DNA from 3 places in the Allobosea sp. PAMC 26642 genome. Region 1 is predicted to be linked to each of the others. Evidence: predicted binding sites of a transcription regulator. Region 1 holds the regulator's gene; each other region holds the start of a gene.
The links. The regulator LexA, encoded in region 1, represses DNA repair genes until DNA is damaged. The targets are predictions, from matches to a motif close to TGTTCNNNNTGTGTTCNG.
Positions count from the first base shown of each region.

Region 2: the regulator LexA is predicted to act here: its motif matches at 1,413-1,430, upstream of AXW83_RS21730 (YifB family Mg chelatase-like AAA ATPase).
Region 3: the regulator LexA is predicted to act here: its motif matches at 1,130-1,147, upstream of AXW83_RS10230 (ATP-dependent helicase).

Region 1 covers NZ_CP014301.1:1,529,935-1,532,195, forward strand. Annotated here, with positions in the region: gene AXW83_RS07155 (ComEC/Rec2 family competence protein) at 1-517, shown strand, start outside; gene lexA (transcriptional repressor LexA) at 511-1,215, opposite strand; gene AXW83_RS07165 (molybdopterin molybdotransferase MoeA) at 1,345-2,261, opposite strand, start outside.
Region 2 covers NZ_CP014301.1:4,540,473-4,542,733, forward strand. Annotated here, with positions in the region: gene AXW83_RS21730 (YifB family Mg chelatase-like AAA ATPase) at 1-1,360, opposite strand, end outside; gene AXW83_RS21735 (TIGR00645 family protein) at 1,461-2,018, opposite strand; gene msrA (peptide-methionine (S)-S-oxide reductase MsrA) at 2,133-2,261, opposite strand, start outside.
Region 3 covers NZ_CP014301.1:2,158,340-2,160,600, reverse strand. Annotated here, with positions in the region: gene AXW83_RS10230 (ATP-dependent helicase) at 1-1,116, opposite strand, end outside; gene msrA (peptide-methionine (S)-S-oxide reductase MsrA) at 1,367-2,002, opposite strand; gene msrB (peptide-methionine (R)-S-oxide reductase MsrB) at 1,999-2,261, opposite strand, start outside.

The sequences.
Region 1 (2,261 bases):
CATCCTGATCGAACGCGACGGCTCCGGCGTCTTGGTGCGCGGCACCGAGGGCCGGCTCGTGCTGGCCGGCAAGCCCAGCGCCTTCGTCCTGCAGCAATGGCTCACTGCCGATGGCGACGGCCGCCTACCGCAGGACGAAAGCCTGCGACAGGGCGCGGACTGCGACGGCCTCGGTTGCGTCGTCACGACCGCCGCCGGCCGCAAGATCGCCTATGCCCGCGACCGGCTGGCGATCGTCGAGGATTGCCGCCGGGCCGATCTTGTGATCACGCCCATCCCCTGGTCGGCGCCATGCCAGGCCAGGCTGATCGACCGGCTTGCGCTCGGCCGCAATGGCGCGACCGCTCTCGTCAGCTCAGGCGACGGCTGGCGCACCCTGACCGCGGAGCGCAACGACAGCCAGCGTCCCTGGAATCGAAGACCACCGCCAGCAGCAGCCCCTGCACTTACAGACTCGCCTCCGCTACGTCCGGCAACGGACATGGCCGACGCAGCGGACCTCGATCCGCATCAGTAGCGCCGCATCAGGTTGACGAGCCGGCCCTGGATCTTGACCCGGTCGGGACCCAGCACGCGCGTCTCATAGGCGGGATTGGCCGCCTCCAGCGCGATCGAGGACCCGCGCTTGCGCAGCCGCTTCAGCGTCGCTTCCTCGTCGTCGATCAGGGCGACGATGATGTCGCCCGTATTCGCGGTGTCCTGCCTGCGGATGACGACCGTGTCGCCGTCCAGAATTCCGGCCTCGACCATCGAATCGCCGCGCACTTCCAGAGCGTAATGCTCGCCGGCGCCCAGCATGTCGGCCGGCATCGCGACATTGTGGCTGCGGCTCTGGATCGCCGAGATCGGCGTGCCGGCGGCGATCCTGCCCATGACGGGAATCGTAATCGTGCCGCGTGCGTCGTCATCTGCCTGCGCCGTCACCGGCCGGCCCTTGCCGAGCCCGCCCTGAACGATCGAGGGGCTGAAACGGCCGCGTGGGGCCGGTGCCCCACCCACACCGTCGGGCAGCTTGATCACCTCCAAAGCTCGCGCCCGGTTCGGAAGCCGTCTGATGAAGCCCCGTTCCTCCAGCGCTATGATCAGGCGGTGGATACCGGATTTAGACTTGAGATCGAGCGCGTCCTTCATCTCGTCGAAGGAGGGAGGCACGCCGCTTTCGCGCAGGCGTTCCTGGATGAAGCGAAGCAGTTCGAACTGTTTGCGTGTCAGCATGGTCCCCGCCGGCGCCCAACGGCGCAGAATCGAAACAAATCACGAACACCATACAGGTTCGCGTTGTGTTCCGCAAGCAACGGACGGCGAATTGCTGGCATGTCTTACCGATCCGCTCTCCGGCAATCCTCAGCGCAGACGGATAAAGCGGCAGCGCTCGCCCTTATTTGCCGGCTCAGCAAAGACAGGCCTGATCGCCAGCGCGTCGGCGCGGGCGAGAATGCCCAGCATGGATGAATCCTGCTTAGCAAACGGCGTGACCTGCCAGCCGTCGATAGTCAGCGCCAGTTCGGCGCGAAGATAGTCCTCACGCTCATCGTTAGCCGGCATATCAATTTCGAGAATCCCCGGCTCGCTGCGGTCTCTGGCTGGATCAGGTATCCCAAGCAGCGCCTCGATCAGCGGGGTGACGAAAAGATGCCCGCAGACGATCGAGGACACCGGGTTGCCGGGCAGGCCGACGGCCACCATCTGGCCGAGCCGGCCCATCATCATCGGCTTGCCGGGCCGCATCGCGATCTTCCAGAAGCCGAGCGCCATGCCCTGGCGCTTCAGCGCCTCCTGCACGAGATCATGCGCGCCGACGGAGGCTCCGCCCAGCGTGATCACCACATCGGCGCCGGCAGTCTTCGCCTTGCCGATCTTCGCAGCGAGATCGTCATGGTCGTCGCGCGCGATGCCGAGATCGAGCGCCTGGCCACCGGCCTGCTCGACGATCGCCGCGAGCGAAAAACTGTTCGAAGCGACGATCTGGTCGGGCCCAACGGGCTCGCCCGGCAAGACGAGCTCGTCCCCGGTCGCCAGGATAGCCACAAGCGGACGGCGCCGCACCGACAACGACGGATGCCCCATTGCAGCCGCCAGCCCCAGCGAGGCGCTGTCGAGCCGGCGTCCGGCCTTGAGCAGAACCTCGCCTTCGCTGAAATCCAGCCCCGCCGGCCGCACGAAGCGGCCCTTCGCGGCAGCCTCCAGCACCCGGATGACCGGGCCGCCGACACCCCCGGCATTCTCCTGGATCAGGATCGTATCCGCACCATCGGGCATCG
Region 2 (2,261 bases), 2.5 Mb from region 1:
GCCCCGCCTTGTCGGGCCTCGCGATCTCGTCGAGCACATTGGCCGGGCAGGCGGCGTTGGTCGTGACGTGGCCGAGCCCCAGCGCCTCGAAGCGCGCAGTCTGGATGGCGCGTGCCACGGCGACACGGGCCGCGATCTCGGCCGAGCCCTCGCTCGGCGCCGGCAGGATCAGGTCGGACGCCGTGACGGCGGGCACGTCGATGGTGATGTCGATGCGGTCGAGCATCGGGCCGGAGATGCGTGTCTGGTACTGCGCCATGCAGCGCTCGTTCGGCTGGCGGCGGCAGGCGAAGCCGGGCTCGGTGGCGCGCCCGCAACGGCACGGATTCATCGCCGCCACGAGCTGGAAGCGGGCCGGATAGACGGCACGGTGGTTGGCGCGCGAGATCAACACATCGCCGGTCTCCATCGGCTGGCGCAGCGCGTCGAGCGCCTGCGCCTGGAACTCCGGCAGTTCGTCGAGGAAGAGCACGCCGTGATGGGCGAGCGAGACCTCGCCGGGCTTAGCCTGCAGCCCACCGCCGACCAGCGCCGCCATCGAAGCCGAGTGATGCGGGGCACGAAAAGGCCGCCGGTCGGTCAGCGCCCCGTCGGCGAGATGGCCCGCCACCGACAGCACCATCGAGACCTCGAGCAGTTCGCGCGGGGTCAGCGGCGGCAGGATCGAAGGCAGCCGGCTCGCCAGCATCGACTTGCCGGCGCCAGGTGGACCATCCATCAACAGGTTGTGCCCACCGGCCGCGGCGATCTCCAGCACACGCTTGGCGCTCTCCTGGCCCTTGATGTCGGAGAGATCGGGCAACGGACCCGATTGCCGCGCCACCGCAGGCTCCGGTCGCGCCATTACCTGCGTACCCTTGAAATGGTTGGCGAGCTGGATCAGCGAGCGGGGCGCCAGAATATCGATATCGGCCGCGGCCCAGGCCGCTTCCGGACCGGACGCCGCCGGGCAGATCAGGCCTTGGCCCCGGCCATAGGCGGCAATCGCCGCCGGCAAGACGCCCGCCACCGCCGTGATCGAGCCGTCGAGCGCAAGCTCCCCCAGCACCGTGTAGCCCGCTAGTGCATCGGCCGGTATCGCCCCGATCGCCGCCATCACGCCGAGCGCGATCGGCAGGTCGTAGTGGCTGCCTTCCTTCGGCAGATCGGCCGGCGCGAGATTGACGGTAATGCGCTTGGCAGGCAGTGCCAGCCCCGAGGCGATCAGCGCGGCGCGCACCCGCTCCTTGCTCTCGCCAACCGCCTTGTCGGGCAGGCCGACGAGGATGAAATTCACGCCGCCCGGCGTCACCTGCACCTGCACATCGACGGCGCGCGCCTCGATGCCCTCGAACGCTACCGTCGCGACCCGCACCACCATCCGCGCTGCCCCTTGCCCTTGGGTGAGGCTAGCGGAGGTTCAAGCCGCGCGCAAGAACATAAAGAGAACTTGACTTGGGTCGGCGGCCGCGTTTCCGCTCTTAGTGCCCTTTTCCGCTCTCTCCGGAGATGCGGTCGGTCCAGGCCATCAGCAGTCCCGAGCCGACGAAGACGACATGGATGACGACCAGCCACATAAGGTCGCGGTCGCTGGTACCCTTCACGTTCATGAACGCCTTCAGCACCTGGATCGCCGAGATGGCGACGATTGACGAGATCAGTTTCAGCTTGAGCCCGGAAAAGTCGATCCGGGACATCCATTCCGGCCAGTTGCGATGCGCGCTCGGGTCGATCTTCGAGACGAAGTTTTCGTAGCCCGAAAAGATTACGATCACGATCAGAGAGCCGGTGAAGGTCAGGTCGATCAGGGCGAGCACGCCGAGGATGACCTCCGATTCCGTCGCGGTGAACACGTGGCTGATGAAGTGCCAGGCCTCCTGCAGCGCCTTGACCAGGAGCCCGCCAAGCGCGACGACCAGCAGCAGGTAGAACGGCGCGAGTAGCCAGCGGCTGGCGGAAAGGACGCTTTCCAGGGTTCGCTCGGCCGGCCCGGGCGCATGCTCGGGCGCAATCCCGGCCGTATTCTCGTCCTGGTTCATCGTCGCGCCCGCCTCGACCGTGCCTTCGCTCGTTCCTTCGCTTGTGCCATGATGCGAAGAAGCCCCGCAAGACGGGCTGCGGGGCTTCTCCAAAAGCGATCCTACGACTGTAGATCAGGCGGCGACGCCGACGCCGATCTGGCAGGCGACGCCCGTGCCGCCTAGGCCGCAATAGCCGGCCGGGTTCTTGGCCAGATACTGCTGGTGGTAGTCCTCGGCGAAATAAAACGGCGGCGCGTCGAG
Region 3 (2,261 bases), 630 kb from region 1:
GTCATCCCCCTTCGCCTGCATCGCCTCGATCTCGTCCGTGATCAGGCGCGCCTCCTCCTGGCTGTCCCAGGAGCCGGTGATGGTGACCTTCTCGCCGTCGATATCCTCGGTGCGCAGGGTCTTGCCGAGCCGGCCCTCGTTGCGGGCGATCAGCTTGGAGGCGGTGGCGAGGATATGGCCGGTCGAGCGGTAGTTGCGCTCCAGCCTGACGACGGTGGCGCCCGGAAAATCGTGTTCGAAGCGCAGGATGTTGTCGACCTCGGCGCCGCGCCAGCCATAGATCGACTGGTCGTCGTCGCCGACGCAGGCGATGTTGCGCCGCCCCTGGGCAAGCAGGCGCAGCCAGAGATATTGCGCGACGTTGGTGTCCTGATACTCATCGACGAGGATGTAGCGGAAGCGCTCGTGATAGACCGCCAGCACATCGGCGTGGTCGCGGAACAGTGTCAGGCAGTGCAGCAGCAGGTCTCCGAAATCGACGGCGTTCAATGTCTTCAGCCGGTCCTGATAGGCGGCGTAGAGCGTGCCGCCCTTGCCGTTGCCGAAAACCGCAGCCTCGCCCGCTGGGACATCCCTGGGCGCGAGCCCACGGTTTTTCCAGCTGTCGATGAAGCCCGCCAGCATCCGGCCGGGCCAGCGCTTCTCGTCGATGCCCTCGGCCTGGATGACCTGCTTCATCAGGCGGATCTGGTCGTCGGTGTCGAGGATGGTGAAGTCGCTGCGCAGGTCGAGCAATTCGGCGTGGCGGCGCAGGATCTTGGCCGAGATCGAGTGGAAGGTGCCCAGCCACGGCATGCCCTCGGCGACCGGGCCGACGAGATGGGCGACGCGCTCCTTCATCTCGCGCGCGGCCTTGTTGGTGAAGGTCACCGACAGGATCTGCGAGGGCCAGGCCTTTGAGGTCGCGATCAGATGGGCGATGCGGGTGGTCAGCACCCGGGTCTTGCCGGTGCCGGCGCCGGCCAGCACCAGCACGGGTCCGTCCGTCGCCTCGACGGCGAGCCGCTGCTCGGGGTTGAGCCCGGCGAGATAGCCCGCGCTGGGCGCCGCGGCTGCACGCGCGGCGAGGCCGCCGGGGCGGGGCAGGGGGGCGGATGTGGTGCTGTGGTCGGACAAGGACGGCGCCGTTCGATCGTGATTCGTTCTGGCGTCAATATAGGGTGTCGGGCGGGGATTGCGCGGCCTTCGTCATTCCGGGCGACCCGCAGGGGCAAGCCCGGAACCCATACGAACAGGGTTGTTCTTTAGGGGCGCTGATCGTAGCGCCTCGTCTGACCGTCGCAGTGGTTATGGGTTCCGGGCTCCTGGATGCGCCAAGCCCCGGAATGACGAAGGGCTTGCGATCGCGGCGCCCCGCGAGACAGTCCTACGAATGCGCGCCGCCGGCCTCGCTGCCCCAGAGCTGGTTCAGCCGGCTGTCGCGGCCGCAGCCGGTGCGGTAGATTTTGTAGCGGATCGGGTTCTTCTGGTAATAGTCTTGATGGTAGTCCTCGGCCGGGTAGAAGGCCGTCTGGGCCACGATCTCGGTGGTGATCCGGCTCTTGAAGCGCCCGGACTTCTCCAGCTCGGCCTTCGAGGCCTCGGCCAGCTTTCGCTCCTCCTCCGAGCCGAAATAGATGCCGGCGCGATACTGGCTGCCCTTGTCGCAGAACTGGGCGTTTGCCGTCAGCGGGTCGTGGTTGCGCCAGAAGACGTGGAGCAGTTTCTCGTAGGTCACCTTGGTCGGGTCGTAGACGATCTTCATCGCTTCGGTGTGGCCGGTCTTTCCGGCCGAAACCTCGGCATAGGTCGGGTTCGTGGTGGTCCCGGAGGTGTAGCCCGACGTCGTCGAGAGCACGCCGGGCAGCGCGTCGAAGGGCGGCTCCATGCACCAGAAGCAGCCGCCGGCGAAGATCGCCGTGGCCGTCGTGGCAGGTGCCGGCTTGGCCTGTTGGCCGAAGGCCGTGCCCGAGGCTGCCAGCGCCACGAAGCCGAGCGCCGCGAGAAGAGCACGGCGTCTCACGACGCCGCGTCCGTGCCGGCCGCAGGTTCGAAGTTCATGGCCACGCCGTTCATGCAGTAGCGCAGGCCGGTCGGCGGGGGGCCGTCGGGAAAGACGTGGCCGAGATGGCCGCCGCAGCGGGCGCAATGAACCTCCGTGCGGACCATGCCGAACTTGCGGTCCTCGGTGACGCCGACGGCGCCTTCGAGCGGCTTGTCGAAGCTCGGCCAGCCGGTGCCGCTCTCGAATTTCTTGCCGGTGGTGAACAGGGGATTGTCGC